Regions from separate parts of the Cupriavidus sp. CuC1 genome, predicted to be linked through region 1. Evidence: predicted binding sites of a transcription regulator. Region 1 holds the regulator's gene; each other region holds the start of a gene.

Evidence for each region. Region 1 encodes FNR, which switches genes on or off when oxygen is low (the NO sensors DNR and NnrR bind a similar motif). Its sites were predicted from a motif close to TTGATNNNNATCAA; they were not measured.
Region 2: ACGLHR_RS11255 (DUF3149 domain-containing protein) is a predicted target of FNR. The motif match lies at 5,982-5,995, and genes of this name have one in related genera.
Region 3: ACGLHR_RS41260 (DASS family sodium-coupled anion symporter) is a predicted target of FNR. The motif match lies at 2,131-2,144, and genes of this name have one in related genera.

The regions. Positions count from the first base shown of each region.
Region 1 is NZ_JBIUHC010000194.1:6,444-16,906, reverse strand. Features, by position in the region: partial or broken gene ACGLHR_RS45050 (23S rRNA pseudouridylate synthase B) at 1-63, opposite strand, end outside; gene scpB (SMC-Scp complex subunit ScpB) at 69-1,157, opposite strand; gene ACGLHR_RS45040 (sulfite exporter TauE/SafE family protein) at 1,748-2,512, opposite strand; gene fnr (fumarate/nitrate reduction transcriptional regulator Fnr) at 2,814-3,539, shown strand; gene ACGLHR_RS45030 (hypothetical protein) at 3,626-3,871, opposite strand; gene ACGLHR_RS45025 (hypothetical protein) at 3,874-4,092, opposite strand; gene ccoG (cytochrome c oxidase accessory protein CcoG) at 4,161-5,660, opposite strand; gene ccoP (cytochrome-c oxidase, cbb3-type subunit III) at 5,716-6,645, opposite strand; partial or broken gene ACGLHR_RS45010 (cbb3-type cytochrome oxidase subunit 3) at 6,730-6,864, opposite strand; gene ccoO (cytochrome-c oxidase, cbb3-type subunit II) at 6,868-7,545, opposite strand; gene ccoN (cytochrome-c oxidase, cbb3-type subunit I) at 7,565-9,013, opposite strand; partial or broken gene ACGLHR_RS44995 (helix-turn-helix domain-containing protein) at 9,154-9,280, opposite strand; gene ccoS (cbb3-type cytochrome oxidase assembly protein CcoS) at 10,317-10,463, opposite strand.
Region 2 is NZ_JBIUHC010000020.1:8,153-18,615, reverse strand. Features, by position in the region: gene ACGLHR_RS11290 (quinone oxidoreductase family protein) at 1-165, opposite strand, end outside; gene ACGLHR_RS11285 (methylglyoxal synthase) at 234-620, opposite strand; gene ACGLHR_RS11280 (SDR family oxidoreductase) at 739-1,527, opposite strand; gene ACGLHR_RS11275 (DMT family transporter) at 1,529-2,551, opposite strand; gene ACGLHR_RS11270 (acyltransferase family protein) at 2,851-4,005, shown strand; gene ACGLHR_RS11265 (Bug family tripartite tricarboxylate transporter substrate binding protein) at 4,219-5,178, shown strand; gene upp (uracil phosphoribosyltransferase) at 5,293-5,943, shown strand; gene ACGLHR_RS11255 (DUF3149 domain-containing protein) at 6,081-6,191, shown strand; gene ACGLHR_RS11250 (helicase HerA-like C-terminal domain-containing protein) at 6,241-7,788, opposite strand; gene ACGLHR_RS11245 (YebC/PmpR family DNA-binding transcriptional regulator) at 8,047-8,772, shown strand; gene purD (phosphoribosylamine--glycine ligase) at 8,878-10,146, shown strand; gene hemF (oxygen-dependent coproporphyrinogen oxidase) at 10,367-10,463, shown strand, end outside.
Region 3 is NZ_JBIUHC010000155.1:6,117-16,579, forward strand. Features, by position in the region: gene ACGLHR_RS41245 (acetate/propionate family kinase) at 1-848, shown strand, start outside; gene ACGLHR_RS41250 (tyrosine-protein phosphatase) at 862-1,641, opposite strand; gene ACGLHR_RS41255 (RNA-binding protein) at 1,716-1,970, opposite strand; gene ACGLHR_RS41260 (DASS family sodium-coupled anion symporter) at 2,381-3,922, shown strand; gene ACGLHR_RS41265 (Ldh family oxidoreductase) at 3,948-4,997, shown strand; gene ACGLHR_RS41270 (SDR family NAD(P)-dependent oxidoreductase) at 5,518-6,288, shown strand; gene ACGLHR_RS41275 (sulfotransferase family protein) at 6,372-7,634, shown strand; gene ACGLHR_RS41280 (hypothetical protein) at 7,634-8,857, shown strand; gene ACGLHR_RS41285 (Gfo/Idh/MocA family protein) at 8,949-10,058, shown strand; gene ACGLHR_RS41290 (zinc-binding dehydrogenase) at 10,075-10,463, shown strand, end outside.

The DNA.
Region 1 (10,463 bases):
CGTATCCGCCTGGCGGACGTCTTGATCAGAATCGGACAAGGTATTCACATTCGGATGTTGCATGGTGTTCAGTTGGACACGCGCTGGTCGTGCTCGTCGTGCTCGCTGGGGTGCGCCGGATTCGTCTTGGACGCCCCCGGGACTTCGGATGCCTGCTCGCCGGAGTCCACTTGTACGTGGTAACCGTTGGCGGGCGTGTCCGTTTGCTCATTTGTTTCACCGTCTGCGACGGCTTGCTCGTCGGCTGTGTCGCCAGGCCGTGCGCCGGTGGGCTCGGCGGACACCGGCTCGCTCCCTGGCTCGTTCCCTGGCTCACTGTCTGGCTCCGGCGTCGCCGGCACTTCCGCCTCGGCCTCGGGCGTGGGTGGGAACCCAGCTTCCGCTTGCACCAAGGCTTCCTTCTTTTCAAACGCATCCACCAGATCGGCGATGCCATCCGCGGCACCGGCCGCGAGAACATCGGGTGCAACCACTTCGGAATGGGTCGATTCACCCTCCCCGGCATCGGCCACAGCCTCTGCGGCAGCCTCGGCCTGATCATCGCCAGGTTCCGCGAATGCCTCTTCGTCGCTATCCGCCGGCACAGTGCCCAGCGCCTCGAAATCGATTGGCTCCTGGTTCAGCAGCGCGACCTGCGCCTGGGCCTGGATGTCTTCCAGCGGCGGCAATTCATCGAGCGTACGCAGGCCAAGGTCATCAAGGAAATTCTTGGTGGTGGCATAAAGCGCGGGCCGCCCGGGCACGTCACGGTGGCCGATCACCTCGATCCAGCTACGGTCCTCGAGCTTCTTAACGACCTCGGTGCTGACCGCGACACCGCGGATTTCCTCGATATCGCCTCGCGTGACCGGTTGCCGGTAGGCAATGATCGCCAGCGTCTCCATCACGGCGCGGGAGTACTTGGGCAGCTTTTCAGGATTCAGCCGGTCCAGGTATTCGCGCATGACAGGGCGGCTCTGGAAACGCCAGCCACTGGCCAGTGCCACGAGTTCCACGCCGCGTTGCTCCCAGTCGCGGCGCAGCTCTTCGAGCAGCACGCGAATGGTGTCGGCACCGACGTCGTCGGCAAACAGCCGGCGCAAGTCATTGACGCGCAAGGGTTCCTGCGCGCAGATCAGCGCGGTCTCGAGGACGATCTTCGCCTCTTGGGTATTCATGTTGATTGCGTGCAGCCTGTCTTTGCACCTGCGCCCCGATTGATCCCGGGCGCACTGGAGATTGCGGGTTCAGCGGTAGGGATTGCCACCGCCATCTGGCCGCGCAGCCAACCGCATGCTTGTTGCATGCCAGCCGTGCGCTTTCTTTTATTGCATCGGGTGCCGGACCTGACCGGCAGGAGATCGCCCGGCCACCGGCTTTACCTGCCAGTCGACGGAGCCCTTGCGTCGCGCCTTCCCCCTGATGTGGCGGACCTGTCCGGCGCGGCGTTTATCATCGAACGCGCCGGGTGCAAGAAAATACGGATATCGGGCCTGCTGGCCTATTTCACCCCGCCCTGCCGTGGCTGGTCTTTTGAACCGAATCTTTTGAACCGGACGGCGGTTGGGGAACGGTCCCTGGCGCTGTTGCCTGCCCGGGTGTTCCTGGCATGCATCCCTGAGCAGCGGATGCTACCTGACGATGCCACGATGAAATACGCTGCGCGATATCGCTGTTCTTGCGATTGTATGACATTCCCTGGCAAACCTGCAACCGATTCGCACAGCTACCTCATCGAGGAAGTGACAGATACGCCACGAACAACGTTTCAGAAGACCAGGCAGAATCCATGCGCGGCAAGCGTCTGGGGCAAAAGCAGCGCGCGCGCCACCCCGGCCAGGCCAAAGGCCACCACCGCGAGGCCGGCGCCGGCCCGTAGCGCCGGGCGGCGCGAAAGCTGCCTGAGGTAGCCGGACAGGCCCGAGATGACCAGCAGGTTCGGCAGGGTGCCCAGGCCAAACACGGCCATCACCAGCGCTCCAGACGGGGCATTGCCGGCCAGCAACGCCATGGCAAGTGCGCCGTACACCATGCCGCACGGGACCAGCCCCCAGGCCAGCCCCATGCCGTAGCGGCGCAGCAACCGCCCCTGCCCCCGCGCCCGGGCCACGGCCGGCAAGCACGCGCCGACGGCGCCAAGGCCGCGCAGCAAGCCGCCCGCGGCGCGGGCGGCAAGCCGCTCCAGCCAGCCAGTACCCATGGTCCGCCCGCGCAACATCCACAGGCCCGACAACACCAGCATCACGCTGCCCACCCCAAACAGCCAGCGCTGCAGCGGCAGGTACTGCGCCCCCCAGACGCCAGCCCCCAGGGCGCCAAGCAAGCCCCCCAGCACCGCATACATGCTGAGGCGCCCGGCATGCATGACGAGCAGTTCCAGCAACCAATGGCCGGGACGCCGGAGCACCGTGGCAGGCACGCGCGCTACGCCGCCCTGCTCCGCGGCCAGCGCGATCCCGCCGCACATGGCGGCGCAATGCACGCCGCCCAGCAAAGCCAGGGTAAATACGCTGATTAGCACGCCTATGGTCAACTTCTCCTCCCAATCACACAATCGCAACGTCCGGCGCGGTAAAATGCGCCCAACGCGCCCCCGCAGCTTCAAGAGGCGCTATCAACATGAAGCCCAGCGCCCGCGCCAGTTCGCGCGTTCGCAAAACAACATGACGACGGGCACGGCAGGCCGCGCTGCACAGATAGCGCACCGCCGACAGACCCGCGCGCCGGGCCGATGTGGATAGCGCTTCCCATCGACGACTCTCAACGTCAAGCTCTCAACTCAATGCGCCTGCCACACCGCGCTTGATTGACTGCGCTAAACCGACAGGCCTCAATTGCTCACCTCCATTCCTATTACCGAGATGTCGCCCCGCTGCTCCACCTGCTCGCTCGGCCAGCTCTGCCTGCCCGTCGGCATGACGCAGCAGGACCTCGAAAAGATGGATACGCTGGTGCAGGACCGGGTGCGCGTACGCAAGGGCGAAACCCTGTACCGCCTCGGCGACCCTCTCACCGCCGTCTACGCGATCCGCTTCGGCACGCTCAAGACCCACCTGACGATGGAAGACGGCCGCTCGCAGATCACGGGCTTCCACCTGCCCGGCGAAGTCGTCGGCCTCGACGGCCTCGGCGAGATGCAGCACGCATCGGACGCCACCGCGCTGGAAGATACCGAAGTCTGCGTGGTGCGCTTCGGCGATCTCCAGACGTTGTCCAACGTCCTGCCTTCCCTGCAGCATCAGTTCATGCGCCTGATGAGCAAGGAGATCTCGCAGGACCAGGTCATGTTGATCACGCTCGGCTCGATGCGCGCCGAGGAGCGGCTTGCCGCTTTCCTGATCAACCTGTCCGAGCGCTTGTCCGCGCGCGGCTATTCGGCCTCCGAGTTCGTGCTGCGCATGAGCCGCGAGGAAATCGGCAGCTACCTCGGGCTCAAGCTCGAAACCGTCAGCCGCCTGTTCTCGCGCTTTGCGGAAGCTGGCCTGATCCAGATCCGCCAGCGCCACGTCAAGCTGGTCGACATGGTGGGGATCAAGCAGATCGTCAACAAGTCCTGCTGACGTGCACGTCGCAAGCCGCCCTCGCCTGCGGCGGCCCGCCGTGATGCCGCGCCTTCTGGCCTGAACCGGCAAGGCGCGCATCGCACTCATTCCAGCTCGTCCGTGTCCGCCAGCCGCGTGGGCATGGTGTACAGCGTCAAGCCGCTCGACAGCGAGCAGAGCACCCACGCGATCAGGAATCCCACGGTGTAGACCGCCTCCCGCGATGCCTCGACCGGCTGGCCGAAAAAGCGCAGGTCGCCAGGATCGACCATGGAGAACACCAGCGCGGTCGTCAGCCCGGCAACCAGGAAGGCGGGCCACAACACCCACATCAGCCAGCGCAGTCTCATGATCACCTCGCTTGCGCCGCAACCGGCGTTGCCCGGCGTGCCGCGCTGCCCGCCTTCTCGACCACCAGGCCGTGCCGCGACACGCCTTCCACAATGGGCGGGTCCGGATGGGTCATGGCCAGCCAGATCGTGACCCCGCAAGCCACCATTGCCACCAATGGCCCGCTCATCAGCAGCCACGGCCATGGCTCCTTCCACCAGGGATTGCTTTGCTGCGTCATCTGGCCTCCTGTAGATCTAGATCGCGCATGTTGCGTATGGATCGGTGCATCCAGCGTGCCGTGCCGCCTCATAGATTGCGCGGCACGATAAAGCTGGTGCTCTGTCGAATCTCTGCGCCATGGCTCCCCGTGCCCTCATCGGGCACCGCGGTCACCGTGACCTCGATCCTGTGCGTGCCCTGCTCCGCTGACTCGATCGGCACGCGCACCCGGATGGGAACCAAGCGATTGGACGTGGGCTCCAGGTTGCCGGCAGCGTGGTCATACTCCACGGCCAAGCCCTTCAGCGCATTGCTGCCCGCGCTGACGGCGACGCGCATCGGCGCCTCGGTCGTGTTGATCAGTTGCAGCCGGTACACGTTCTCGATCCAGCGCCCTTCCACTTCCCGCCCCAGCGCGCCGCGGTCGCGGATGATGTCGACCTTGAGCGGCGTGCGCATGGCCAGCGAGGCCATGAAGCCGACGACCAGCGCCAGCCAGATCACCGAGTAGATCACCGTGCGCGGCCGCACCAGGCGCTTGCGCGCCACGGTCTCGGAGAGCGCGCCGCGCATGGCGTTCTCGGATGTATAACGGATCAGCCCGCGCGGGTACGCCATCTTGTCCATGACCTGGTTGCAGGCGTCGATGCAGGCGCCGCAGCCAATGCAGTCGTACTGCAGGCCATCGCGGATATCGATGCCGGTGGGACAGACCTGCACGCAGATGCTGCAATTCACGCACGCGCCCAGCCCCGCTGCCTTGTGGTCCGCCTTGCGCGAGCGGCTGCCGCGCGGCTCGCCACGGCCCACGTCATAGGTGACCACATAGGTGTCGCGATCGACCATCACGCTCTGGAAGCGTGCATACGGGCACATGTACTTGCAGACCTGCTCGCGCATGAAGCCGGCGTTGCCCCAGGTGGCGAACGAATAGAACAGCATCCAGAACGTTTGCCACGGGCCCAGCGAGAGGCTCAGCACCTGCCCGCCCAGCGCGCGGATGGGCGAGAAGTAGCCGACGAAGGTAATGCCCGTCCACAGCGCGATCACGATCCAGAGCGCGTGCTTGGTCGCCTTCAGGCGCAGCTTGCGTGCGCTCCACGGATCGCCGTCCAGGCGGATGCGGGCAAAGCGGTCGCCCTCCACATGCCGCTCGATCCACATGAAGATCTCGGTGTACACCGTCTGCGGACACGCGTAGCCGCAGAACAGCCGCCCCGCGATCGCCGTGAAGAGAAACAGCGAGAGCGCGGAGATCACCAGCAGCACGGCAAGGTAGATCACGTCCTGCGGCCACAGCACCAGGCCAAAGATATAGAACTTGCGCGCGCCGAGATCGAACAGCATGGCCTGGCGGCCGTTCCACTGCAGCCAGGGCATGCCATAGAAGAACAGCTGGGTCAGGACCACCATCCAGACCCGCCAGCTCGAGAACGCGCCCGACACCGAGCGCGGATAGATCTTGCGGCGGACTTCATACAGGGTCTCATCCGAAGTCTGCTCATCCGCCGTCGCGGCTGCGGGCTCTCGATGCGGCGCCCATGCGGGCCCGTTTGATCCAAGCGGCTCCGGTCCGGGGGCGTTCATCGGCGATCACCCCCGCCGCGGTGCGGGCCCGGCCGACAAGCACAAGCGTGGTGGCTCATTGCCTGCTCCCCTCGCCTGCGCCGCTCCCGGTGTTGGACAGGCCCCAGACATAGGCGGTCAACATGCGGATACGCTCCGGCGTGAGGATTTCTTCGTGCGCCGGCATATGGTTGTTATGGCCCTTCAGGATCGCGTCGACGATGCTGGCCTCCGAACTGCCGTACAGCCACACGCGGTCCGACAGGTTGGGCGCGCCAAGCGCCTGGTTGCCCTTGCCGGTGGAACCGTGGCAGGCCGCGCAGGTGGACTTGAACGTGCTCTCGCCGCGCGAGGCGCGGATCGGGTCGTAAGCCAGGCCGGAGAGCGAACGCGCGTATTGCGCCACGTCGCCGGCGAGCTTGCCGTCGATGGTCGAGGCGAACGACGGCATCACGCCATTGCGGCCCTTGGTAATGGTCTGCGCGATGGTCTCGGGATCCCCGCCGTACAGCCAGTCGTTATCGGTCAGGTTGGGAAAGCCGCGGCTGCCGCGCGCATCGGAGCCGTGGCATTGCGCGCAGTAGTTGAGAAACAGGCGTTGCCCGATCTCGCGCGCCGCCGGGTCGGCCGCCACCTGCTTGACGTCCATGTGCATGTACTTGCCATAGACCTCCCGCTGCAGTTGCTCGGCCGCCTGGCGATGCGCCTCCAACTCGACCCGACTGGAGGTCTTGAGCACGCCGGCGTAGGAACCCAGGCCGGGGTACAGCACCAGGTAGCCCAGGCCAAAGATGCACGCCAGCAGGAACATCCACATCCACCAGCGCGGCAGCGGGTTGTTCAGCTCGCGCAGGTCGCCGTCCCACACGTGGCCGGTGTCTTCGGCGGCGCCAGCGACCTTGGTGACCTTGCGTTGGGAGAACAGCAGCCACACGCACCAGACGATGCCGACCAGCGCGATGGCGGCAATGTAGTAGCTCCAGAAATCCGTGAAGAAGTCGCTCATGACTCAGTATTCCTGCTTGGTGTTGTTTGCGCCGCCGGCATGGCGCGCGATGCGGTAGCCGGCATCGACGTTCTCGTCCAGCGGCTCGGCGGGCAAGGCGAACGGCAGCATGGCCGACTCCTGGTTGGCGGCCTTGCGCCCGGACGACCAGGCCCACCAGCAGATGGCGATGAAGGCAGCCATCGAGACCACGGTGGAAAGCGCGGTGATCATTGCCATGGCTTACTCCTTGGCCTGCGTGGCCGCGGGCTGCGCCGCGGCCGCGGTATCCACGCGCACATTGCGCTTGGCGATGCCAAGCTCCTGCAGGTAGGCGACCATCGCGTCTTCCTCGGTCTTGCCGGCCAGCGTGGCGGGCGCCTGCTCGATCTCGGCGTCGGTGTACGGCACGCCGAGGCGGCGCAGCGCACGCATGCGGTCGCGGACATCGTTGGCCTGCAGCGGGGCTTTCTCGAGCCACGGGTAGGACGGCATCACCGATTCGGGCACCACGTCGCGCGGGTTGCGCAAGTGGATGCGCTGCCAGTCGTCGGAGTAGCGCCCGCCCACGCGCGCCAGGTCGGGACCGGTACGCTTGGAGCCCCACAGGAAGGGATGGTCGTAGACCGACTCGCCAGCCGTGGAGTAGTGGCCATAGCGCTCGACATCGCCCTGCAGCGTGCGCACCTGCTGCGAATGGCAGCCCACGCAGCCCTCGCGGATATAGATATCGCGGCCCATCAGGCGCAGCGCGGAGTACGGCTTGATCCCCGCGTCGGGCTCGGTGGTGGAGTGCTGGAAGAACAGCGGCACGATCTGGACGAGCCCGGCGATGCTGACCACCAGGATGGTGCACAGGATCAGCCAGCCGATGTTCTTCTCCAGGGTCTCGTGCGTAAAGAAGCTTCGTTTTTCGGACATCGTTTCTATCCTGGAATGATCAATGGGCGGAGGCGGCAACGCTGGCCGGGATCAGTGCGTCCACCGCGGGCTTGCCGATGATGGTCCGGGCCACGTTGTAGGCCATCAGCAGCATGCCCGAGAGGAAACACAGGCCACCCAGCAAGCGGATCAGGTAGAAGGGATACTTGGCCTTGACCGCTTCCACGAAAGCGTAGGTCAGGGTGCCGTCGGGCTGCGTGGCGCGCCACATCAGGCCTTCCATCACGCCGGCGATCCACATCGAGGCGATGTACAGCACCACGCCGATGGTGGCGATCCAGAAGTGCAGCTCGATCAGGCGCACGCTGTACATCTCCTTCTGGCCAAAGAGCCGCGGGATCAGGTAGTAGAGCGAGCCGATGGAGATCATCGCGACCCAGCCCAGCGCGCCGGAGTGCACGTGGCCGATGGTCCAGTCCGTGTAGTGCGACAGCGCGTTGACGGTCTTGATCGACATCATCGAGCCCTCGAAGGTCGCCATACCGTAGAAGGACAGCGCCACCACCAGGAACTTGAGGATGGGATCGGTGCGCAGCTTGTGCCAGGCACCCGACAAGGTCATGATGCCGTTGATCATGCCGCCCCACGAAGGCGCGAGCAGGATCAGCGAGAACACCATGCCGAGCGATTGCGCCCAGTCCGGCAGCGACGTGAACTGCAGGTGGTGGGGACCGGCCCACATATAGGTGAAGTTGAGCGCCCAGAAGTGAACGATCGACAGGCGGTAGGAATAGATCGGGCGGCCGGCCTGCTTGGGGATGAAGTAATACATCATGCCCAGGAAGCTGGTGGTCAGGAAGAAGCCCACCGCGTTATGGCCGTACCACCACTGCACCATGGCGTCCTGCACGCCGGCATAGGCCGAGTAGGACTTCCACATGCCCACCGGCATCTCGGCGTTGTTGACGATATGCAGGATGGCGATGGTCAGGATGTAGGCGCCGAAGAACCAGTTGGCCACGTAGATGTGCCGGGTCTTGCGCTTCATGATGGTGCCGAAGAACACGATGGCGTAGGCCACCCACACCAGCGTGATCAGGATGTCGATCGGCCATTCGAGCTCGGCATATTCCTTCGAGCTGGTGATGCCCAGCGGCAGCGTGATAACCGCGGCCACGATCACCAGTTGCCAGCCCCAGAACGTGAATGCCGCCAGCGGGCCACAGAACAGCCGCGCCTGGCAGGTGCGCTGCACGATGTAGTAGGAGGTGGCGAACAACGCGCTGCCGCCGAAGGCGAAGATGACCGCATTGGTGTGCAGCGGGCGCAGGCGTCCGAAGGACAACCACGGCGTGTCGAAATTAAGCTCCGGCCAGATCAACTGTGCCGCGAGCAGAACGCCTACGGCCATACCGACAATCCCCCAGACTACCGTCATGACGGCAAACTGCCGCACGACGCCGTAATTGAAGGTGTCGGCGCGAGAATACGCGGCGGTGACAGCCATTCAGACCCCCAGATTGGATAAACATGAATTGATGTTGTGACTGTAGGAAAAGAGGGGGATGGGCGTCTTGATCTGTATCAAGCGGTATGGGAATGGGGGGAACCTGGAGGCGTAGGAGGCGTTTCGGGTTGGGTTCTGATGCCCACCGTGGCACGCGTAACCTGCAGTCGCTTGGCTATCTCACTATTTGGCTCGCCCGCTGCAGAAACCAAAAGCGATGCGTGCCCGTGCAACCAGCGACGCCGGGAAACTCCGCGAACGCGCCATCGAGGCAAGTTGGGACCGCTCGTCTTCACGCGGGGGTGTCTCTCTAGGGCGGGGTTTTGATGCTTCTAGCTGCTGGCGCGGCTGTGCGGTGTTGCCGTTTTAGAACGTGTGAGATGTCACTTTTCTTTACTCGTAAAGAAAAGTAACCAAAAGAAAGCGATCCTTGCAGGAGGCTGGCATGGCGACATTGGGAACCCCAATGGTTTCGTCGTACGGCCCCGGATTCTAACGGACTCGTGCCGTTACCGGTTCAGGGCACCACGACGCTGCCAATGCCCAGGGATTCGTGGTGGCCCCCACCGGTAGCAACCACCACGAACTTCAAGCCGTCTGTCGCTCGCGGCGCTGGCGGCCACGAAGTTGCAGGCGTCCCGTTTCCGTCGTGGGCGCGGTGGCACCGAAAAAACAATGCCGAGGCATTCACCACCGCGTCCACCCCACCACGAAACCATCACGGCGTGATATATCGTGGCGCTTCGCACCGGTGCCGGCAGATGTGTGGATGAGCAGGGATGCCGCTACCGAGCAGCCTCACCACGAAACCGGTGTCATCCGCAGGATCGTGGCCATTTAAACCGGTAACGGCATGAGGCCATTAGAACCCGGGGCCTGACGACGAGACCACCGGGCTACGCAACCCCGACAAGCCAGCCTCCTGCAGGGATCGCTTTCTTTTGGTTACTTTCTTTACGAGGGCGAGGCGAGTAAAGAAAAGTGACATCTCACACGTTCCAAAACGGCCAACACCGCACAGCCGCGACAGCAGCTAGAAGCATGAAAACCCCGCCCACAAGAGACACTCCCGCGTCAGCGAGCCACAAGCAATACACATCGCCCACTTCCCCCCAACCTACAATTCCCGCTCCAATCTCAACAGACTTTGCGAACGAATCAGCGGAACGGGATACAAGCTGCTGGCGCGGCTAGGCGGGGTTGGCCGTTTACGCGAATGGAGACATTTCCAGGCTTCTAGCCCCGCTGACGCAGGGGTGTCGCTTGCCCCCCATTCAACCAACCCCAATTCACGGCCTATAATTCACGGCCTATCGTTATCAAGAAGAATCGCCTCCCCCGGCCTATCAAGATCATCATACTGTCCCGCATGCAGCGCCCACCAAAGCGCGCCCGCAATCACGGCAACCAGCACCAGGCTCATCGGCACCAGCAGGTAGAGCATGTCCAT
Region 2 (10,463 bases), on a different contig from region 1:
CGGCTGCTTGTACAGCCCGGTGCGGAAATACACGTCGATGTAGTTGAGGCCAACCGCCTCGTGCCGCACGCGCACCTCGCCGGGGCCGGGATCCCCGACCTCGACGTCGACCCACTGCATCACCTCCGGGCCGCCGGTCTCGAAAATGCGGATGGCCTTGCTCATGTCTCGCTCCTTTCCAGTTGATGCGTTGTTGGTATGTGTTGATGCGGAAGTACGCCGGCTGAAGCGGCTTACTCCGGATACAGCCGCCGCAGCTCCGCGATCAGCAGATCCGCGGTGGCCACATTGGTGGCGCAGGGCACGTTGTGCACGTCGCAGGCGCGCACCAGGGCATTGATATCGGGTTCGTGCGGTTGCGGCGTCATCGGGTCGCGCAGGAAAATCACCACGCCCACGCGGCCTTCGGCCAGCTGCGCGCCAATCTGCAGGTCGCCGCCCCACGGGCCGGAGAGCATGCGCGTCACCGTCAGGCCGATTTCGTCGCTCAGCCGGCCGCCCGTGGTGCCGGTGGCGAGCAGTTCACAGCGCGACAGGAAATCGCGATGGCGGCCCGCAAAGGCCACGATGTCGTCTTTCTTGTGGTCGTGCGCAATCAGCGCAATACGAGGGGGAGTCATCGGCATCATCCTGGCCAATCAGAGAAAGGCCGGGCCGGCATGGCCCGGCGGGAAAACGCCCGCGGCGCGGCACGGCTGCCAGGCCGCCCGCGCGCCGCGGATTGGGTGCGGCAGTCGTTCAGAACGTGCCGGGGTAGGCGCCGCCGTCGAGCAGCACGTTCTGCCCGGTCATGTACGCGGCGTGGCGGCTGCACAGGAACGCGCAGGTGGCGCCGAACTCGGCCGGCTCGCCAAAGCGGCGGCTCGGGTTCTGCGCGGCGCGGCGCTTCGAGACTTCCTCGATCGACAGGCCGGCCTGCCTGGCGCCGCCTTCCATGGTCTTGTAGAGTCGGTCGGTATTGAACGGGCCGGGCAGCAGGTTGTTCACCGTCACGCCGTGCTGCGCCACTTCGCGCGCCAGGCCGGCGACAAAGCCGGTCAGGCCCGAGCGCGCGCCGTTGGACAGGCCGAGCACATCGATCGGGGCCTTCACGGCGCCGCTGGTGATGTTGACGATGCGGCCCCATTTGCGCGCGATCATGCCGTCCACGGTGGCCTTGATCAACTCGATCGGGGTCAGCATGTTGGCGTCGATCGCCGCGATCCAGGCGTCGCGGTCCCAGTCGCGGAAATTGCCCGGGGGCGGGCCGCCCGCGTTGTTGATGAGGATGTCCAGGTCGCCCAGCTTGGCGACGGCTTCCAGCGCCAGCTTTCGCCCTGCCGGGGTGGTGATGTCGGTGGCGACCGCCATCACGCGCCGGCCGTGGCGCGCGCGCAGGTCCGCCGCCGCCTTTTCCAGCGCCTCGGCGCCGCGCGCCACGATCACCACATCCACGCCTTCGGCAGCCAGCGCGTCGGCGCAGGCAAAACCGAGGCCCTTGCTGGCGCCACACACCAGCGCATGCTTGCCGCGCAATCCTAGATCCATCTCATCGACTCCTTGTGTCATCGAGGCGGCCACCCGCCTGCTTGTTGTCCTGCGCATCCATCGCGCTGCCGCCGCGCCCTGCTGCCCTGGCAGTGCCTTTGCCGCTGCGCGCCGACAGCAAATATATCCCGCCCATGACCAGCGCGCTGCCGGCGAGCTGCACGCCGGTGATCGGCTCGCCCAGCAACCAGAAGCCCAGGAACAGGGTCGAGACCGGTCCGAGCATACCCGCCAGCGATGCCATCGGCGCGCCGATGCGCGCCACCGCCACCATCGTCAGCGACACCGGCAGCACCGTGCAAAACACCGAATTGGCAAGCGAAAGCCACATCACGGGCGCAGGCTGCAGCAACTCCGCCAGCGGGCGGCGCAGCACCAGATATTGCACCACGCAGCAGGCGGTGGAAACGCACATCGCATAGGCTACCAGCCGCAACGAACCGATGCGCTGCACCAATTCGTCGGACGCGATCAGGTAGACGCCGTAGGTCAGTGCGCTGCCGAGCACCAGCGCGGCGCCGAGCCACACCTGGCCGCCGCTCACGTCGAGATCATGCGCGAAAACCAGCACGATGCCTATATAGGCCAGCGCCAGGGACAGCCACTGCCGCATGCTGATGCGCCGCTTGAACAGCACGGCGCTGGCCAGCAGCACGAAGGACGGCGTCAGGAACAGGATCAGCCGCTCGAGCCCGGCCGTGATGTATTGCAGGCCGAGGAAGTCGAGGAAGCTGGACAGGTAGTAACCGATGATGCCGAGGAACACGATGCGGCCGCGATCGGCCCAGGACAGCGCCGGCAGGCGCCGCGACTGCCACCAGCCGATCGCCATGAACAGCGGCACGGCAAACAGCATGCGCAGGCTGATGACCATGACCGCATCGACCTGGTAGCGGTACATCAGCTTGGCGACGATCGCCTTGCCGGAAAAGAGGATGGCGCCGACGGCAGCCACGGCCAGGCCGGCGCGCTGCGATGCCGGCTCGGTGGCAGGCAAGGAGCGGGAAAGTTGGGATGCAGACAAGGGAGAAGCCGGATAGTGGGGCCCCGCGCCGCTGGACGCGGGCGGCCCGCCAGGGACGCGAGCCATTGTATTCGAAAAGAGGCAATTGCATCCGATGCGCATTGTGCTGCGTACAGGTGTTGGGCGACGTGCCCCAACCTTCCCTTTGAAGGAACCATCATGCAACGCGGCTTTCGCTATGTGGGATGGCGCACCTTCACGCCGTGGCCGCCCGGCTAAGCTCTGCCCAGTAGAGTCGCGCGCTGCGGGCCGCCGTGTGCCGCCCGCAGCCCTGGCGAGCCGGAACCGGGAGACTGGTCGTGGATGGCACGGACCGAAGCAGACAATACGATGTGCTGGACCTGATCCGGGCGCTGGCCGCGGGCCTGGTCTGCCTTGGTCATATCCGGGCGCTGGTCATCGTCGACTATGGCGCGAGCGGCCCGCATGGCGGTGCGGCCGGCGTAGCGCTGCAGCTGTTCTACGCGCTTTGCAGCGTCGGCCACGAATGCGTGATCGTGTTCTTCCTGCTCTCGGGCTACCTGGTGGGCGGCACCGTGCGCCGCAAGATGACGCGTGGCGACTGGTCCTGGCGCAGCTACCTGGCCGACCGCATGACACGGCTATGGATCGTATTGCTGCCCGCGCTGCTGCTCGGCCTGTTCTGGGACAGCGCAGGGATCCACCTGGCGTGGGGACCGTTCTACCAGGGCACCGAGGGCAACGCGGTCCAGCAGATCGGTATCTCGCAGAACCTCGGCGCCGGGGGATTTGTTTGCAACGCAGCCTTCCTGCAGACCCTTGCCTGCCAGACCTACGGCTCCAACGGGCCGCTGTGGAGCTTGGCCAACGAGTTCTGGTACTACCTCTGGTTCCCTGCGCTATACGGCGCCTGGCACCTGCGCCGCACGCCGCAGGTGTTGCTGTGCGTATTGGCGGCGCTGGTCACGATGGGGTTGTTCCACGGCCTGGTCGAAGGCTTTTTGTACTGGCTGCTGGGCGTGCTGGCGCAAGCCCTGGAGCCGCGGCTGGCGAAGGTGGCGGCGATCGCTCGGCGCAGGTGGCTGGTGCTGCCGGCGTTGCTGGTTTTCCTCGCCGCCATTGCGCTCGCCAAGCATCGGCCATACGCCGACGCCGCTGTCGCGCTGGGCTTCTTCGTGCTGCTGCTGACCGTGTTGTCGACGCGCATCCGTATCGGCCCCGCTGGCTTGTCGCGCCTGGCTACGGTGGCGTCCGGGTTCTCATACTCGCTCTATCTCACGCATTTCCCGCTGGCCCTGTTCATCGCCGCGGCCCTGGTCAAGGTCCGCCAGCCCGTCGGCGCCGGCAGCCTTGGCCTGGTGGCGCTGATCCTGGTGGGCTGCTATGCCTATGCCTTCGCCGTGTACTGGGTATTCGAGCGCAATACGCGGCGCGTGCGCGACCTGCTTGGCCGCCCGGCGCTGCCGGCGGCGGAGCGCGGGCAGAATATCTAGCGCGAGCCGCCACGCTCTTGCCTCGCTTGCCAGCCTGCCCTGAGGGCAACCCTGGCAGCCATCCTGAAACTGCCGTAAGCTCGCCGGTCGGCGCGTCACACGCGCGCCGCATAAGAAAAACCAGGAGCATTCATGACGGCAGCACCCCTCGCTACGCTTTCCTCGCGCATTCACGTTCCAGTCGACAAGCAAACCGCCGCCCGCCCGCTGATGATGGCCGCCGCCGCGGTTGCCGCGCTCGCATGCGGCTGGCTGCCATCGGTCGCCAACGCGGCCGAATACCCCGTCAAGCCGATCCGCTTCATCGTGCCTTACGCCGCGGGCGGCACCACCGACCTGGTGGCGCGCACAGTCGGCCAGAAGGTGGCGGAGAAACTCGGCCAGCCCGTGGTGGTGGAGAATCGCCCCGGTGCGGGCGGCAATATCGGCATGGAAGCGGTCGCCAAGGCCGCGCCGGACGGCTACACCATCGGCTTCGGCGCCATCTCGACCAATGCGCTGAACCCGCATATCTACAAGCACGTGCCGTTCGACCCGCGCAAGGATTTCACCGCGGTCAGCCTGCTCGGCACCTCGACCATCGTGCTGGAAGTCAACAACAGCCTGCCGGTGAAGAACGTGGCCGAACTGGTCAGCTACGCCAAGGCCCATCCCGGCCTGACCTACGCCACCGCGGGCACCGGCACGTCCATGCACCTGGCGGGCGCGATGTTCTCGCAGATGACGCAAACGGGCCTGACCCATGTGCCATACAAGGGCAGCAGCCCGGCCATCAACGACATGCTCGGCGGCCACGTGCAGGTGATGTTCGACAATCTGCCCGCCTCGCTGCCGCACATCCAGGGCGGCAAGCTGCGCGCGCTGGCCGTGGCCGGCAAGAGCCGCTCGCCGGCGCTGCCGAATGTGCCAACGCTGGCCGAGGCCGGCCTGGCGGGCTACGCCGTCGAGCCGTGGTTCGGCGTGTACGGCCCGGCCGGGCTGCCCGCGCCGGTGGTGCAAGCGCTCAATGCCGCCTTCGTCGAGGCGCTGGGCAACGTGGACGTGAAGGACAAACTGGTGCAAGCGGGCTTCAACCCCAAGGGCTCGAGCGCGGCGGACCTGCAGTCGCTGACGCTGTCCGAGTACGAGAAATTCGGCAAGGTCGCCAAGAGCGCCAGCATCTCGGTGGATTGAGCGCACGCGGGGCTGCGCGCTTGCGGCGGGAGGATCGCCGGGGGCGGGCAGCACCGCATCCATTACAATCCGGCTGCAACGGGCCCTCGCGCCCACTCCAGCCGCCTACCCGCCATGAAGCAAGATCCCCGTTTTCCCAAGCTGTACATCCTCGATCACCCGCTGATCCAGCACAAGCTCTCCCATATGCGCGACAAGGACACCTCCACGCGCACGTTCCGCGAGCTGCTGCGGGAGATCACACTGCTGATGGGCTATGAAATCACGCGCGACCTGCCGCTGACCACGCGCCGCATCGAAACGCCGCTGGTGGAGCTGGACGCGCCGGTGATCGCCGGCAAGAAACTCACCATCGTGCCGGTGCTGCGCGCCGGCGTGGGCATGAGCGACGGCCTGGTCGAGCTGATTCCCTCGGCCCGCATCGGCCATATCGGCGTCTACCGCGACGAGCAGCACCGCCCGGTGGAATACCTGGTGCGCCTGCCCGACGTGGAAGACCGCAGCTTTATCCTGTGCGACCCGATGGTCGCCACCGGCTACTCCGCCGCGCATGCGGTGGATGTGCTCAAGCGCCGCGGCGTCAAGGACGATGCGATTACGTTCGTGGCGCTGGTAGCAGCGCCGGAAGGCGTCGAAGTGTTCCAGAAGGCACACCCCGGCGTGAAACTGTTTGTCGCCTCGCTGGACAGCCACCTGGACGAGCACGCCTACATCATCCCGGGCCTGGGCGACGCGGGCGACCGGCTGTTCGGCACCAAGAACTGAGTGTTCCCTGCCTGTCCGGGCCTTCGTCTGCGCCCGGCTTGACCGGCCTCAATCCCGCCGGCCGCGGCTCTCCCTAGACTATCGGTATCGGCAGAGGCACACCGTCCGGTGTGCCTCGCCTGACCTGGGAGACCCACATGGCAGCCTTGAAGATCCTGTTTTCGACCCCCACCGGGCTGATGAGCCTGGCCGTCATTGCCTTCATCATCGGCATGGGCTGGTTCTTCATCCGGCTGTTCCTGCGCTAGATGCGGGAAGACGAGGCAGCGGCGCGACGTCGCTGAGCCCTCCCCCCGCCTACTTCTTCTTGCCCGAGCCTAGCAAGCTGCCCAGCACGCCGCGAATCAGCTCGCGCCCGACCTGCGAGCCCACCGTGCGCGCAGCCGACTTGGCCATCGACTCCAGGATGGAGTCGCCACGCCCGGTCTTGCCGGTGCCCTTGGTCAACCCGCCGAAGATCTCGCCCGCCTGGTCCAGCCAGCCGCCGCCCTGCGCGGGCTCCGGCTGGCCTGCCGTGGGCACGGGCGCGGGTGCGCCGCTGCCGGCAGCGGTGGGAGAAGACGCAGGAGCGGCGGCACGGCCCTTGAGCTTCTCGTAAGCCGACGCGCGATCGATGGTCTGCTCATAGGTACCCGCCACCAGCGAGCTGGCCAGCAACTGCTTGCGCTCGTCGTCGGTGATCGGGCCGATCCGGCTGCCGGGCGCCAGCACCCAGGCGCGCTCGGTGATGCCGGGGATGCCTTTGGCGTCGAGCAGCGACACCAGCGCCTCGCCCACGCCGAGCTCCCCGATCGCCTTCTCCAGATCCAGCCCCGGCTTGGCCCGCATGGTGGTGGCCGCCACCTTGACGGCCTTCTGGTCGCGTGGCGTGAAGGCGCGCAGCGCATGCTGCACCCGGTTGCCGAGCTGGCCCAGCACGGTATCGGGGATGTCGACGGGATTCTGCGTGACGAAATACACGCCAACGCCCTTGGAGCGGATCAGCCGCACCACCTGCTCGATCTTGTCGAGCAGGGCCTTGGGCGCGTCGTTGAACAGCAGGTGCGCCTCGTCGAAAAAGAACACCAGCTTGGGCTTGTCGAGATCGCCCGCCTCGGGCAGTTTCTCGAACAGCTCCGACAGCAGCCAGAGCAGGAAGGTGGCGTAGAGCTTGGGCGAATTCAGCAGCTTGTCGGCAGCCAGGATGTTCACCACGCCCTGCCCGTTCTCGGTCTGGATGAAGTCATCCAGGTTGAGCATGGGCTCGCCGAAGAACACGTCGGCGCCTTGCGACTCCAGCGCCATCAGCCCGCGCTGGATAGCCCCGATCGAGGCCGCAGAGATATTGCCGTATTCGGTGGTGAACTGCCCGGCGTTGTCGCCCACGTACTGCAGCATGGCGCGCAGGTCCTTGGCGTCGAGCAGCAGCAGCCCACTGGCGTCGGCGATGCGGAAGACCAGGTTGAGCACACCCTGCTGGGTGTCGTTGAGCTCCAGCATGCGCGACAGCAGCAGCGGCCCCATATGTGAGACCGTGGCGCGCACGGGATGGCCCTTTTGCCCGAACACATCCCACAGCGTGGTGGGGCAGGCGCCCCACACCGGCTCGGGCAGGCCGAGCTCGGCCAGGCGCGCTTTGAGCTTGTCGGAGAGCTTGCCCGGCTGGGAAATGCCGGTCAGGTCACCTTTGACGTCGGCCATGAAGACCGGCACGCCCAACCGGGAGAAGCCCTGGGCCAAGCTTTGCAGGGTCACGGTCTTGCCGGTGCCGGTGGCGCCGGTGATCAGGCCGTGCCGGTTGCCCATCTCGGGCAGCAGGGCAAGTTCCAGCTCGGCGTTCTTGGCGATGATGATGGGTTCGGCCATGGTCTCTCTGGTTGGCAAGCCGCGCGGCGCATTCGCCGCGACCGTCCCCGCCTTTCCCGGCGGCTCCCGTGATCGGGAGGCCAGCGGCGGCGGGGCCGCGTGATAAAATGCTGGGCTGATTATAGCCAGCCCCCAGGCCGGCTCACAGACACATAAACCACCCGGCGCGCCGCCAGCGAGCATCCGTTGCCCGCCCGGCACAGCCGGCGCGCAACGCCAAGGCACGCGCGTCAAACATTTTCCGCTGCGGAGAGAATCATGGCCGGTCACTCAAAATGGGCCAATATCAAACACAAGAAGGCCGCGGCTGACTCCAAGCGCGGCAAGGTCTGGACCCGCCTGATCAAGGAAATCACCGTCGCCGCGAAGCTCGGCGGCGCTGATCCCGACTCCAACCCGCGCCTGCGCCTGTCCATGGACAAGGCGATGGATGCGAACATGCCCAAGGACAACATCCAGCGCGCCATCCAGCGCGGCGTGGGTGGCCTGGAAGGCGCCAACTACGAAGAAATCCGCTACGAGGGCTACGGCCTGGCCGGCGCGGCGATCATCGTCGACTGCCTGACCGACAACCGTACCCGTACCGTGGCTGAAGTGCGTCATGCCTTCTCCAAGAACGGCGGCAACATGGGCGCGGAAGGCTCGGTGGCGTTCATGTTCACCCATTGCGGCCAGTTCCTGTTTGCCCCCGGAACGGCCGAGGACAAGCTGATGGAAGCGGCGCTGGAAGCCGGCGCCGACGACGTGGTCACCAACGACGACGGCTCGATCGAAGTGCTGTGCCCGCCCAACGATTTCGGCGCGGTCAAGGCCGCGCTGGAAGCCGCGGGCTTCAAGGCCGAGATGGCCGACGTCACGATGAAGCCGCAGAACGAAGTCAGCTTCACCGGCGACGACGCCGTCAAGATGCAAAAGCTGCTCGACGCCCTGGAAAACCTGGACGACGTGCAGGAAGTCTTCACCAACGCGGTGATCGAGGAGTAAGGCGGGGATCGGGTAAGACCTCGCCTCACGGCGGCAGCGCGGCTCGATAAGCCATTGCTGCCGCTTTTCGCATTTCGCATGCGTCATTTTTTCTGGCAGTAGATCATGAAAGTATTGGTTGTCGGCTCGGGTGGTCGTGAACACGCGATGGCCTGGAAATTGGCCCAGTCGCCCAAGGTGCAGGTGGTGTACGTGGCGCCGGGCAACGGCGGCACCGCGCTCGACAAGCGGCTGCAGAATGTTCCCCTGACCGATCCGGCAGTGCTCGCCGCCTTTGCCGAGCGCGAAGGCGTGAGCTTCACGGTGGTCGGCCCCGAGGCGCCGCTGGCGGCCGGCATCGTAGATATCTTCCGTGCCAAGGGCCTGCGGATCTTCGGCCCGACGCAAGCGGCGGCCCAGCTGGAATCCTCCAAGGATTTCGCCAAGGCTTTCATGCAGCGCCACGGCATCCCGACCGCCGCCTACCAGACCTTCAACGACGCCGCCGCGGCCCACGCGTATATCGACGCGCAGGGCGCGCCGATCGTGATCAAGGCCGACGGCCTGGCCGCCGGCAAGGGCGTGGTGGTTGCCGCCACGCTGGAAGAAGCGCACGCCGCGGTCGACATGATGCTGGCCGACAACCGCCTCGGCGACGCCGGCGCGCGCGTGGTGATCGAGGAATTCCTCGAGGGCGAGGAAGCCAGCTTCATCGTGCTGGTGGACGGCAAGAACGTCCTGGCACTCGCGACCAGCCAGGACCACAAGCGCCTGCTCGATCACGACGCCGGTCCCAATACCGGCGGCATGGGCGCGTACTCGCCGGCCCCGGTGGTCACGCCCGCGCTGCATGCACGCGCGCTGCGCGAGATCATCATGCCGACCGTGCGCGGCATGGAAAAGGACGGCATCACCTACACCGGCTTCCTGTATGCCGGCCTGATGATCGACAGCGAAAGCAACCTGAAGACGCTGGAATTCAACTGCCGCATGGGCGACCCGGAAACCCAGCCGATCCTGGCGCGCCTGAAGACCGACCTGGTCGATGTGATGGAGCACGCCGTCAACGGTAAGCTCGACGAGATCGAACTGGACTGGGACCGCCGCACCGCGCTGGGCGTGGTGATGGCCGCCTTTGGCTATCCCGATGCCCCGCGCAAGGGCGACACCATTACCGGCATCCCGGCCGAGACCGACGACAGCGTGACCTTCCACGCCGGCACCACGCTCAAGGATGGTGTGCTGCTGACCACGGGCGGCCGCGTGCTGTGCGTGGTCGGGCTGGCCGATACCGTCAAGGCGGCGCAGCGCGCGGCTTATGGCGCGGCCGAGAAGATCCACTTCGATGGCATGCAATACCGTACCGACATCGGCTACCGCGCCATCAAACGGTAAAGGGCGAATAGATCTACTGCGCGGCCCATGGCGAGCCCTGCGGTGCTCGCCATGGGCCGCTCGCTACGATTTCTTCGCCCCTTTCGACACGCCGGAACAGAATTCCCCGAATCCGGCCAAGCGTTGCCTCAGCCAGTACAATCATGACATCGCTATGACGGCCGGGCAGGTTGACTGACCTGCCCGGCCGTCACCGCTCCGGCCCACCCGCCCGCATACCATGATCGATTCCCAGGCAGTCCGTGCCTATCTGCTCGGTCTGCAAGACCGTATCACCGACGCTGTCGCCGCCATCGACGGCAAGGCGTTTTCGACCG
Region 3 (10,463 bases), on a different contig from region 1:
CATTGATCCCGCTGGCGCCGCTGCACCAGCCGCACAACCTCACGGCGATCCGCGCGGTGCGCGCCGCCGCGCCGGCGCTGCTGCAGGTAGCCTGCTTCGACACCGCCTTTCACGCCGGGCACGACCCGCTGGCGCAACTGCTGGCGCTGCCTTACGAGTACTTCGAACGCGGCATCCGCCGCTACGGCTTTCACGGCCTGTCCTACGAATACATCGCGCGCCGCCTGCAGCAGATCGCGCCCGACCTGGCACAGGGCCGCGTGATCGTGGCGCACCTGGGCAACGGCGCCAGCCTGTGCGCCATGCGCGAGGGGCGCAGCGTGGAATCGACCATGGGCCTGACGGCGCTCGACGGCCTGCCGATGGGCACGCGCTGCGGCGCCATCGATGCCGGCGCCATCCTGTGGCTGTCGCAGCAAGGCATGAGCACCAAGGACATCGAGGCGATGCTGTACCAGGATTCAGGGCTGAAGGGATTGTCGGGTGTCAGCAGCGACATGCGCGCCCTGCTGGCCAGCGACGCGCCGCGCGCGCGGCTGGCGATCGATTTCTACGCCTACCGGGCGGCGCAGGAAATCGGCAAGCTGGCGACCACGCTGGGCGGCCTGGATGCGCTGGTGTTCACCGCCGGCATTGGCGCCAACTCGCCACCGGTGCGCGAGAAGATCTGCGCGCGGCTGGCGGAGCTGTTCGGCATCAGCCTGGACGCAGGCGCCAACAACGAGAACCGCCAGCGCATCAGCCGCGACCACAGCCGCGTGCCGGTGCTGGTGCTGCCTACCGACGAGGAAGGGATGATCGCGCTGAACACCGCGCGGATCATGATGGAGCAAAAGGCGCTCGCGTAGCTCCCCTGGCACCTTATGCGCGTACCAGGTAGGCCTGGCGCAAGCGCTCGGCATCCACCTTCAGCACGTTGCCCAGGTAGGCGTCGATGCCGCCGTAGTCCTGCTCGATGGCATGCATCGAGGCTTCCAGGTAGGAGGCTTTCACCGCCAGCAATGGCCACATCACCGCGGGATCGACGCCGAACTGCGCGGCACCGGCACTCATCTTCTGGTTGAAGCCCTGGTTCCAGTGATTCGATTCCAGGTAGTTGGCCATGATGGTGTCGCGCTCCACGCCCAGGCCGGCCAGCAGCAACAGCGAGGCAAAGCCGGTGCGGTCCTTGCCCGCGGTGCAGTGATACAGCAGGTTGCCGCCCTGCTCCGCGGCCTTCAGGAAACTGCCGAACGCGGCCTGGTACTTGCGCGGAAAGTCGCCATAGACCTCCAGCATGAAGGCCTCCATCTGCGCCGCGCTGCCGTCGCGCAAACGCGGCATCAGCTCGGCCATCGACATGCTGCCTTCCAGCACCGGCGTGGCGACCCAGCGGAAGGCCTCGCCAAATGGGCTCTCCGCCGCGGTCTTCTCACCAGGCGAGCGGAAATCGATCACCATGTCCAGCTGCAATGCGCGCAGCCGTTCCATATCCGCCGCGCTGGCCAGGCCCGGGTTGCCGCTGCGAAACAGCTTGCCAGCTCGCACGCGGTAGCCGTCGCGCGTGGCGAGGCCGCCGAGGTCGCGCAGATTGACCACGTTGTCCAGCGCAAGCGCTGCATTGCCGGGCACGCCGGCACCTTGTGATGGCGCATCGGCCATGTTTTCCTGCATCGTGTCCCTGCCCTGTCTTTGTCGTTCGGTGGCGCGCGCGCCGCACCGCACGTGGCGGCGGTTCAGCGCGGGCGATAGGCCGGCACATGCCAGCGCGTATGGCAGCCAGCAATATAACGGCGATCGAGCTTCGCCACCAGCTTCCACACGCTCATCGGGTCCACATCGTCCAGATCCAGGTCGACCCAGGCCCAGGGATGGGCACAGTCGCCCTCGCAGATCAGCTCGACATCCTTGACCCGCACGTAGGCGGCCAGGGCTTTACGCAACGTGGATGCGTCGACTTCGGCACGTAGTCCTCTCACTAAAACCTTCATCATGCACTCCAATATTTTCAGATCACTTTCGCGCGGCTTGCAAGCGTGCAGGGCCGCCGGCTGTTGCGCTCGCTGCGCAACGCCCTCAAGCCCTTGTAGCGCAATGCTCTGAAAGTCTGACCGTGTGGCGCATGGAAATTTCCCGGCGCGAACCGGTTCCTTGATCCACATCATATGTCCCCGGATCCACCCTCGACAGGCGCCGTTGGCCGGCACAATAATTTCCCCATGTCGAACGTGGCAGTCCGGCCACAAGCGCCACAAGCCGGTCCCCCGCATCCGCCAGGTCTTCACGGAAGACCGCCGAACGACGCCGCCACCCAGCCAGTCACAGGCTAGCCACTTGCCCGCGCGTGACGTCCGCCTTCCCGTGTCGAACCAAGATCAACCAGACAAGAAAAGGCAAAGCGATGACAAACCCGCGCACTCCAACCCAAGCCGTTCGCGCTGCCGCCCCGAGCGCCATCGGTGCAGCTGCCGCCGAGCCGCAAGCCGCGCCTGGTAAATCCACGCCATGGGGGCTCTACGCCGCCATCCTGGTACTGATCGGCTTACTCGCCCTGCCCCTGCCCCCGGAGCTGCCGGTGGCGGGACATCGCATGCTGGCCATCCTCGCCTTTGCCATCGTGGTGTGGATCACCGAGGCGGTCTCCTACGAGGCCAGCGCCATCATGATCACGTCGCTGATGGCGGCGCTGATCGGCTTCGCGCCCACGGTGGCCGACCCGGCCACGCAATACGGCACGTCCCGCGCGCTCGGCATGGCGCTGGCAGGGTTCTCCAACACCGCGCTTGCGCTGGTTGCCGCCGCCCTCTTTATCTCGGCGGCGATGACGGTGACCGGGCTCGACCGGCGCATCGCGCTGGTCACGCTGTCGGCCATCGGCACCAGCACGCGGCGTATCCTGATCGGCAGCGTCGCGGTGACCATCGCGCTGTCGCTGGTGGTGCCGAGCGCCACCGCGCGCAGCGCCTGCGTGGTGCCGATCATGATGGGCGTGATCGCGGCGTTCGGGGTCGACAAGAAATCGAATATCGCCGCCGGCATCATGATCACCGTGGCCATGGCCACCAGCATCTGGAACGTCGGCATCCAGACCGCCGCCGCGCAGAACCTGCTGACGGCGGGCTTCATGGACAAGCTGCTGGGCGAGCGCATCACCTGGCTGCAATGGCTGATCGCCGGCGCGCCGTGGGCCATCGTGATGTCGGTCGTGCTGTATTTCCTGGTGCGTTTCCTGCTGCCCGCCGAAACCGAAGCCATCCCCGGCGGCAAGGAGGCCGTGCAAAAGGAACTCGCCGGGCTGGGCCCGATGAGCGGCCCGCAGAAGCGGCTTGCCGCCGTGTCCATCGGGCTGCTGCTGTTCTGGGCCACCGAGGGCAAGCTGCACCAGTTCGACACCGCCACCGTGACCTTCGTCGGCCTGGTGATCCTGATGATGCCGCGCATCGGCGTGATGGACTGGAAGACCATGCAGCAACGCACGCCGTGGGGCACGCTGATCGTGTTCGGGGTGGGCATCAGCCTGGGCACCGCGCTGCTCACCACGCAGGCCGGCCAATGGCTGGGCAAGTTCGTGGTGGCTAACTCCGGGCTCGCCACGCAAGGCCCGATCCTGGTGTTCGCCATCCTGGCCGCCTTCCTGATCCTGATCCACCTCGGCTTTGCCAGCGCCACCGCGCTCACCGCCGCGCTGCTGCCGATCTTGATCTCGGTGCTGCAGACGCTGCCGGGCGATATCAACCAGATCGGCCTGACCATGCTGCTCGGCTTCACCGTGAGCTTCGGCTTCATCCTGCCGATCAATGCGCCGCAAAACATGGTTTGCCTTGGCACGGATACCTTCAACGGCAAGCAGTTCGCCAAGGTCGGCATCCCCGTGACGGTGATCGGCTACGCCCTGATGCTGCTGTTCGCCGCCACCTACTGGCGCTGGCTGGGCTGGATCTGAGCCCACACCGGGAAAAGGACCGATCATGAAAATCACATTGCAATCCGCCACCCAGCTCGCCCGCGACGTGCTCGCCGCGCAAGGCGTGCCGACCGACATCGCCAACGACGTGGCCGAGCACCTGGTCGAGGCCGACCGCTGCGGCTACACCAGCCACGGCCTGTCGATCCTGCCCAACTACCAGCGCTCGCTCGCAACAGGCAACGTCAACCCGGGGGGCCGCGCCGAATGCGTGCTCGACCGCGACAGCCTGCTGGTGTTCGACGGCAACGGCGGCTTCGGCCAGCACGTGGGCAAGCGCGTCATCGAGACCGCCATCGAGCGCGTGCGCCAGCACGGCCACTGCATCGTCACGCTGCGCCGTTCGCACCATCTCGGCCGCATGGGACACTACGGCGAGATGGTGGCAAAGGAGCGGTTCGTGCTGCTGAGCTTTACCAACGTGATCAACCGCTCTCCGGTGGTGGCGCCCTACGGCGGCCGCACCGCGCGGCTGACCACCAACCCGCTGTGCTTCGCCGGGCCGATGCCCAACGGTCGCCCGCCGCTGGTGGTCGACATCGCCACCAGCGCCATCGCCATCAACAAGGCCCGCGTGCTCGCCGAGAAAGGCGAGCACGCGCCGCAGAACAGCATCATCGACGGCGACGGCAACCCCACCACCGATGCCTGCGCCATGTTCAGCGAACACCCTGGCGCCCTGCTGCCCTTCGGCGGCCACAAGGGCTATGCGCTCGGCGTGGTAGCTGAACTGCTGGCCGGCGTGCTGTCCGGGGGCGGCACCATCCAGCCGGACAACCCCCGCGGCGGCGTGGCCACCAACAATATGTTCGCGGTGCTGATGAATCCGGAACTCGACCTGGGCCTGAGCTGGCAAAGCGCGGAGGTGGAAGCCTTCGTCAACTACCTGCACGACACCCCACCCGCCCCGGGCTTTGATCGCGTGCAGTACCCGGGCGAGTTCGAAGCCGCCAACCGCGCGCTCGCCACCACCCACCTGGATGTGAACCCGGCGATCTGGCGCAACCTGGAAACGCTGGCGAAGGACCTCGGCGTGGCGCTGCCGGCGGGCTGAGCCGGCGTGACACGGGCGCCGGCCCGCCGCGTGCTGGCCCCCTTCCGGAACAGGCGTCCGTTACGCAAGGCGGATGCATCGCGTCGAGGGGGACCGCTTCCGCCCTTGACCCCTCTCTTTTAAGGCGCAAGCCTTAGTACAAACGGCCGGCCATCGAGGATGGCGTATCCGCAACGCGCCATGCCTCGCCGAACGGGGCCGGTCACCCGAGCCCCCACGCGCCTCCTGGCTCATCTCCTGTCTCGCCCTCCCTCCTCCAATCTTCAGGAAGCACCGGACTTTAGGCCGACTTCCGTGCCGTTTCGCAGGCCGCCGGCCAGAGCAATGCGCAATGCAAAGAGGTCCCGGGAAATTCTGGTCGCGGCTCTGGCACCTTCTCAGGCGCTTGCCATGGACAACAAAATTTAATATTCTTACCTTAAATTATGTTTGCACCGGTGTGGGCGACACCCTGCACCGCGCCGCCGACTGATCGCATCGCGTAGCAGCAATCCCGTATTCCTATTGGAGACAACGTCCAATGCATACCCTACAGGCCGACTGGCCGAACCTTCGGTTTGACTACAAAGGCTGTCACGTGTTGGTGACAGGTGGCACCAGCGGAATCGGCGCCGGGATCGCCGAAGCCTATCGAGACGCAGGCGCGGAGGTCACTATCACCGGCACCCGGCGCTGCGCGTCCGACTACGGCGTCGATTTCGATGGCTACCGCTATTTGCAGCTCGACATCGAAGACGCGGACAATATCTCCGCTGTGGCGGCCGCGGTGCCACAGGTTGACATTCTCATCAACAACGCCGGCTTTGCGCTGCCGAGCAGCGGCCTCGACGAGTACGACCCGGAGGTCTTCGAGCGCGCGGTGCGCATGCACCTCGTCGGCGGCTACCGCATGGCGCATGGCTGTGCGGACAAACTCCTGAAAAGCGCCCTGCCAGGCGGGCCTTCCATTGTCAGCATCGCGTCGATGAGCTCGTTCTTCGGGATCGACATCGTTCCCGGCTATGGTGCAGCGAAGACCGGTGTCGTCGGGTTGACCCGGGCATTGGCAGTCCATTGGGGCGGGCGCATTCGTGTCAACGCGGTCGCCGCGGGGCTTACCGCGAGCCGCATGACGGCGGCGACTGTCGCCAACCCGGCATGGTCAGGACCCACGCTTGCACGTACGCCGGCAGCACGGCTGGGGGTGCCGCGCGACATCGCGGGTCCGGTCCTGTTCCTGACAAGCGCAGCCGCCAGCTGGATCACCGGACAAACGCTGCCGGTCGACGGCGGCTTTACCGTCGCTGGCTGAACCGCAACGGCAGGATCGCCAGCCCTCCCGGCCGGCGCCCATCGCTGCAGCCTTCCATCACGCTTCCAGACCGGACCAACGCAATGAAACCTGACGCCATCCGCATCGCCGACCTTGGCACCCCCCAACTAACCGAGAAACAGCGTCAAGCGATTGCTTCCTCCCCGCCAGTGCAAATGAGCGAGGAGGCTGTCCTTGCGGCCGCGCGCCACCGAACGGGTCTATCCGACTTTGGTCCGGACGACTTCCGCGAGCGGCTGCGCATCTGGCTAAGGAGCTTTGACGAGGACACGGGCCTCGGTCCGCTGGGTCGCGCGGGCCTGTTCGGCGATGCCGTGCGCTATGCTTGCGCGCGCCTTCGCTTCGAAGATCTTGCGAAGCAGCACCCTGAAATCAATAAGGTCGCGATTCGACAGCCGATCGTCATCGCCGGGCTTCCACGCTCGGGCACCACCCACCTCGTCAATATCCTGGCAGCCGACCCGCGGCTGCGCTCCATGCCGCTATGGGAAGCGATGGAGCCGATTCCGACGCTGGAAGAGCAGGCCACGCCGGGCGCGGACGATCCGCGCTTCCTTCGTGCCCGCGATATGTGGGGCGAATTCGAAGCCATGCTGCCGCTCATGCCGGCGATGCACGAAATGGCTCCCGCCCACGTGCATGAGGACATAGAGCTGCAAGCCCTGGACTTCTCATCCTATCTGCCGGAATGGCAGTGCCGGCCCTATCGCTGGCGCGACTATTACTACAGCAAGGATCAGACTTCGCACTACGCCTATGGCCGCCGGGTCCTGCAAGCGCTCACCTGGCTCAAGGGGCCGGACCGATGGGTGATGAAGTCGCCGCCGCACATGGAGAATCTCCGGCCGTTGATGACGACCTATCCCGACGCAACGGTCGTCATCACGCATCGCGATCCGGTCGCCGTCCTGCAGTCAGCGATCACCATGATCGCCTATGGTAACCGCATCCGCCGGCATGCCGTCGACGTAAAGGAACTTGCCCGCTATTGGACAGATCGCCTGGAGCATCTGCTGCGCGCCTGTGTGCGAGACCGGGACACCGTGCCCGCCGGCCAATCGCTCGACGTGCTGTTCGACGACTACATGGCCGACCAAAAGACGGTGATCGAGCGCGTCTATGCGATGGCCGGCCTTGCGCTGACCGACGAAGCCCGTGCCCGTGTGCATGCCTATCTGGAGTCCAATCCCCGCGGAAAGCACGGACGGGTCGTCTATGACCTGAAAGGCGATTTTGGCATCGACGTAGCGGCGTTGCGCGAGCGATTCGGCTTCTATTATCAGCGCTTCTCGGTCAGGCCAGAGCGCATCGAAGGAGAGTTGTGATGACAGATCGAGCCGCGGAGCGCCTGCTGTCCGGCCGGGCGTGGGATGACTACTGTGAAACGGTGCGCCGCGCCGGCCATATGGTCGACCATTTCGGCGCGGAGGCTAACGCCCTCGACTGCGCCGAATGGTATCGGTTCATGACGCGCCTGATGCGCAACGGTATCGAGCGCTTCATGGAGAACTGCGAGCCCGAACGGCCGCGCCTGCGCAATGCGCCCTGGCGCCAGTCCATCAATTTCCAGTCGCCCGACCAGGATCACCTGCTCGCCGAGTTCATCGATGGCAGCCATGACTACGTCATTCGCGGCAATCGCGGCGAACTGCCCTATTTCGTCATTGCTTCATGGCGTGCACCGCAGCCGCGCCATCCGGGAACGCTGGACTGGGCCCCGCACGGCGTGGCGGGCCTTGTCGGGTTCGATCCCGCTGCGCTGCAGACCACGGGCTTCATCTCGTCACGCGAAGTCACTTTCGATGCGGCGGGCAATTTCGAGATCGTCGTCGGCCAGCGCAGGCCTGCGCACGGACGCGACTGGCTGTCGATCACGCCTGATTGCGTCGGCCTGCTCATCCGCACGCTCTATCATGATCGCGCGAATACCGCGCCGCCCGGGTTCTCCATCGAGCGAGTCGATCGCCCGGAACCGCGCCCCATCACCGCCGCCGAAATGAGCGATGCGCTCGCCAAGGCGGGACAGACGGTACTTGGCTATTGCGAACTGGTGCGGCGCTGGTGGCAGGACAATCTCAGCCAACGGCCGAACCGCATCCGCTTCGATCGCGCGGTGTATCTGTCCAATGGCGGGGTGCCGGATCGGCATCACGGCTTTGGCACCTGGGAATGCGCCGACGGCGAAGCGCTGGTGATCGATTTCCTGCCAACGCCCTGCGACTACTGGATCTTCCAGCTCTGCTCGATCTGGCAAGAGAACCTGGACAACTACGAAGACGGCGGCGGCCATGTGCAGAAGTACAAGGCCATCTATCGCCATGACGGCTCGGTGCGCGTCATCATTGCGCAGGGCGAGCCCGGCATCTCCGGCAACTGGATCCACCCCTTCGGCCATGTCCATGGGGGCATGAGCCTGCGGCTGATCGGCACGCAGGGCGAGCCGCCGTTGGTAACGCTGCGCCGCATCGCACTGGCCGCGCTGCATGAACGCGGCGAGGCGGCGCTGGATGAAGTCTCGCCGCTGCTGAGCGGCGAGGTGGCGCAATGAATGCGGCGCCGCGACGCATTGCCGATCTCGGCGAAGCCGCGCGCCGCTGCGCCGCGGCGCTCAATCATGAACCATATGGAGGCACCCCTTGATGACGCATCCCATAGCCGCCGCGGTGGTTGGCACCGGCTTCGGCCTTTTCACCCATGTACGTGCGCTGCGCGAGGCGGGGTTCGAGGTGCGCGCGATCGTCGGCCGCGACCGTGCCCGCACCATCGCGCGCGCCGCGCCGCTTGGCATCCCGCTCGCAACCGATAGCCTTGCCGAAGCGCTTGCCGATCCGGCGGTGCAACTCGTCACGGTGGCGACGCCCCCGCACGCGCACTATTCGCCGGTGATGGAGGCGATCGCCGCGGGGCGGCATATCGTGTGCGAAAAGCCCTTTGCCCGCGACGTCGCCGAAGCCGCGGAGATGCGCAAAGCGGCGACAAGAGCCGGCGTTTATCACATGCTCGGCGCCGAATTCCGCTTCGACAGCGCGCAGGCGCTGTTGCGGCGCGTCGTCCAGTCGGGAATGATCGGCGCGCCGCGCCATTTCCTGCGCATCTACCACCAGCCGGGCCTGCAGGACTCGACAGAAAGGCTCAGCGACTGGTGGGAGGACGCCGACCAGGGCGGCGGCTTCCTTGGCGCGTTCGGCTCGCACATGATCGATCAGGTCGAATACATGTTCGGGCCCATCGCGCGCGTCAGCGGCATGCTGCAGGCGCTGGCGCCCGGACGCCCCAACATGACAGCCGACGATTGCTACAACGTGCAGTTCGAAACGAGCAGCGGTGTTGCCGGGTCAATCATCGCCGCACTTGCCGCGCCGGGACCGCTGGTGATGGCGACCAAGGTGGTAGGCAGCGCAGGCGGGGCGTGGATTCAGAGCGGCGCGACCTACGCTGACCCCGAAGAGGTCTGGGTGAGCGACGCCGATGGCGTGCGGCGCATCGACATACCCGCCGATCTCGTCAACGCGACGTCGACACCTTTTCCCGTCGCCGAGCTGATCCAGACCGAGCAGGATCGCTGGCACACAATGGGGTTCGATGTGCCGCCCTATGCGCGCCTTTTCGCCGAGATGCGCGCGCGGATCGAGCATGGCGTGCCCGCGATCCCCGAGCGCGCGGCGACATTCGACGATGCGGTGCGCGGGCAGGCGGTGCTCGACGCGGTGCGACGGTCGGCGCGCGATCGCGCCTGGATTGCGATCTGAAAGGGAGGACACCACCATGGCAGAAATGATGTTCCGTGCGGCCGTCCATGGACCTGATGATATCCGCATCGAGCCTGTGGAGCGGCCGAGCGTCGGGCCGGGTGATATCGTCGTCAAGGTCGCGGTCTGCGGCATCTGCGGCTCCGATCTCGGCTACGCACGCGCGGGCGGCCTGCCGATCGGAGGCGATGGTCCCCTATCGCTCGGGCACGAGTTCTCGGGCGTGATCGAGGAGGCGGGAGCGCAAGTGACGGCGCTGCGCAAAGGACAGCGCGTGGTGGTGAACCCGACGACGCCCGCGAACATGATCGGCTCCGGCGGCCCAGGGGCCTTCGCCTCGCACATTCTCGTGCGCAATGTGATGGCCGAGCCATCGGTCTACCCCATTCCCGACATGCTGGACTT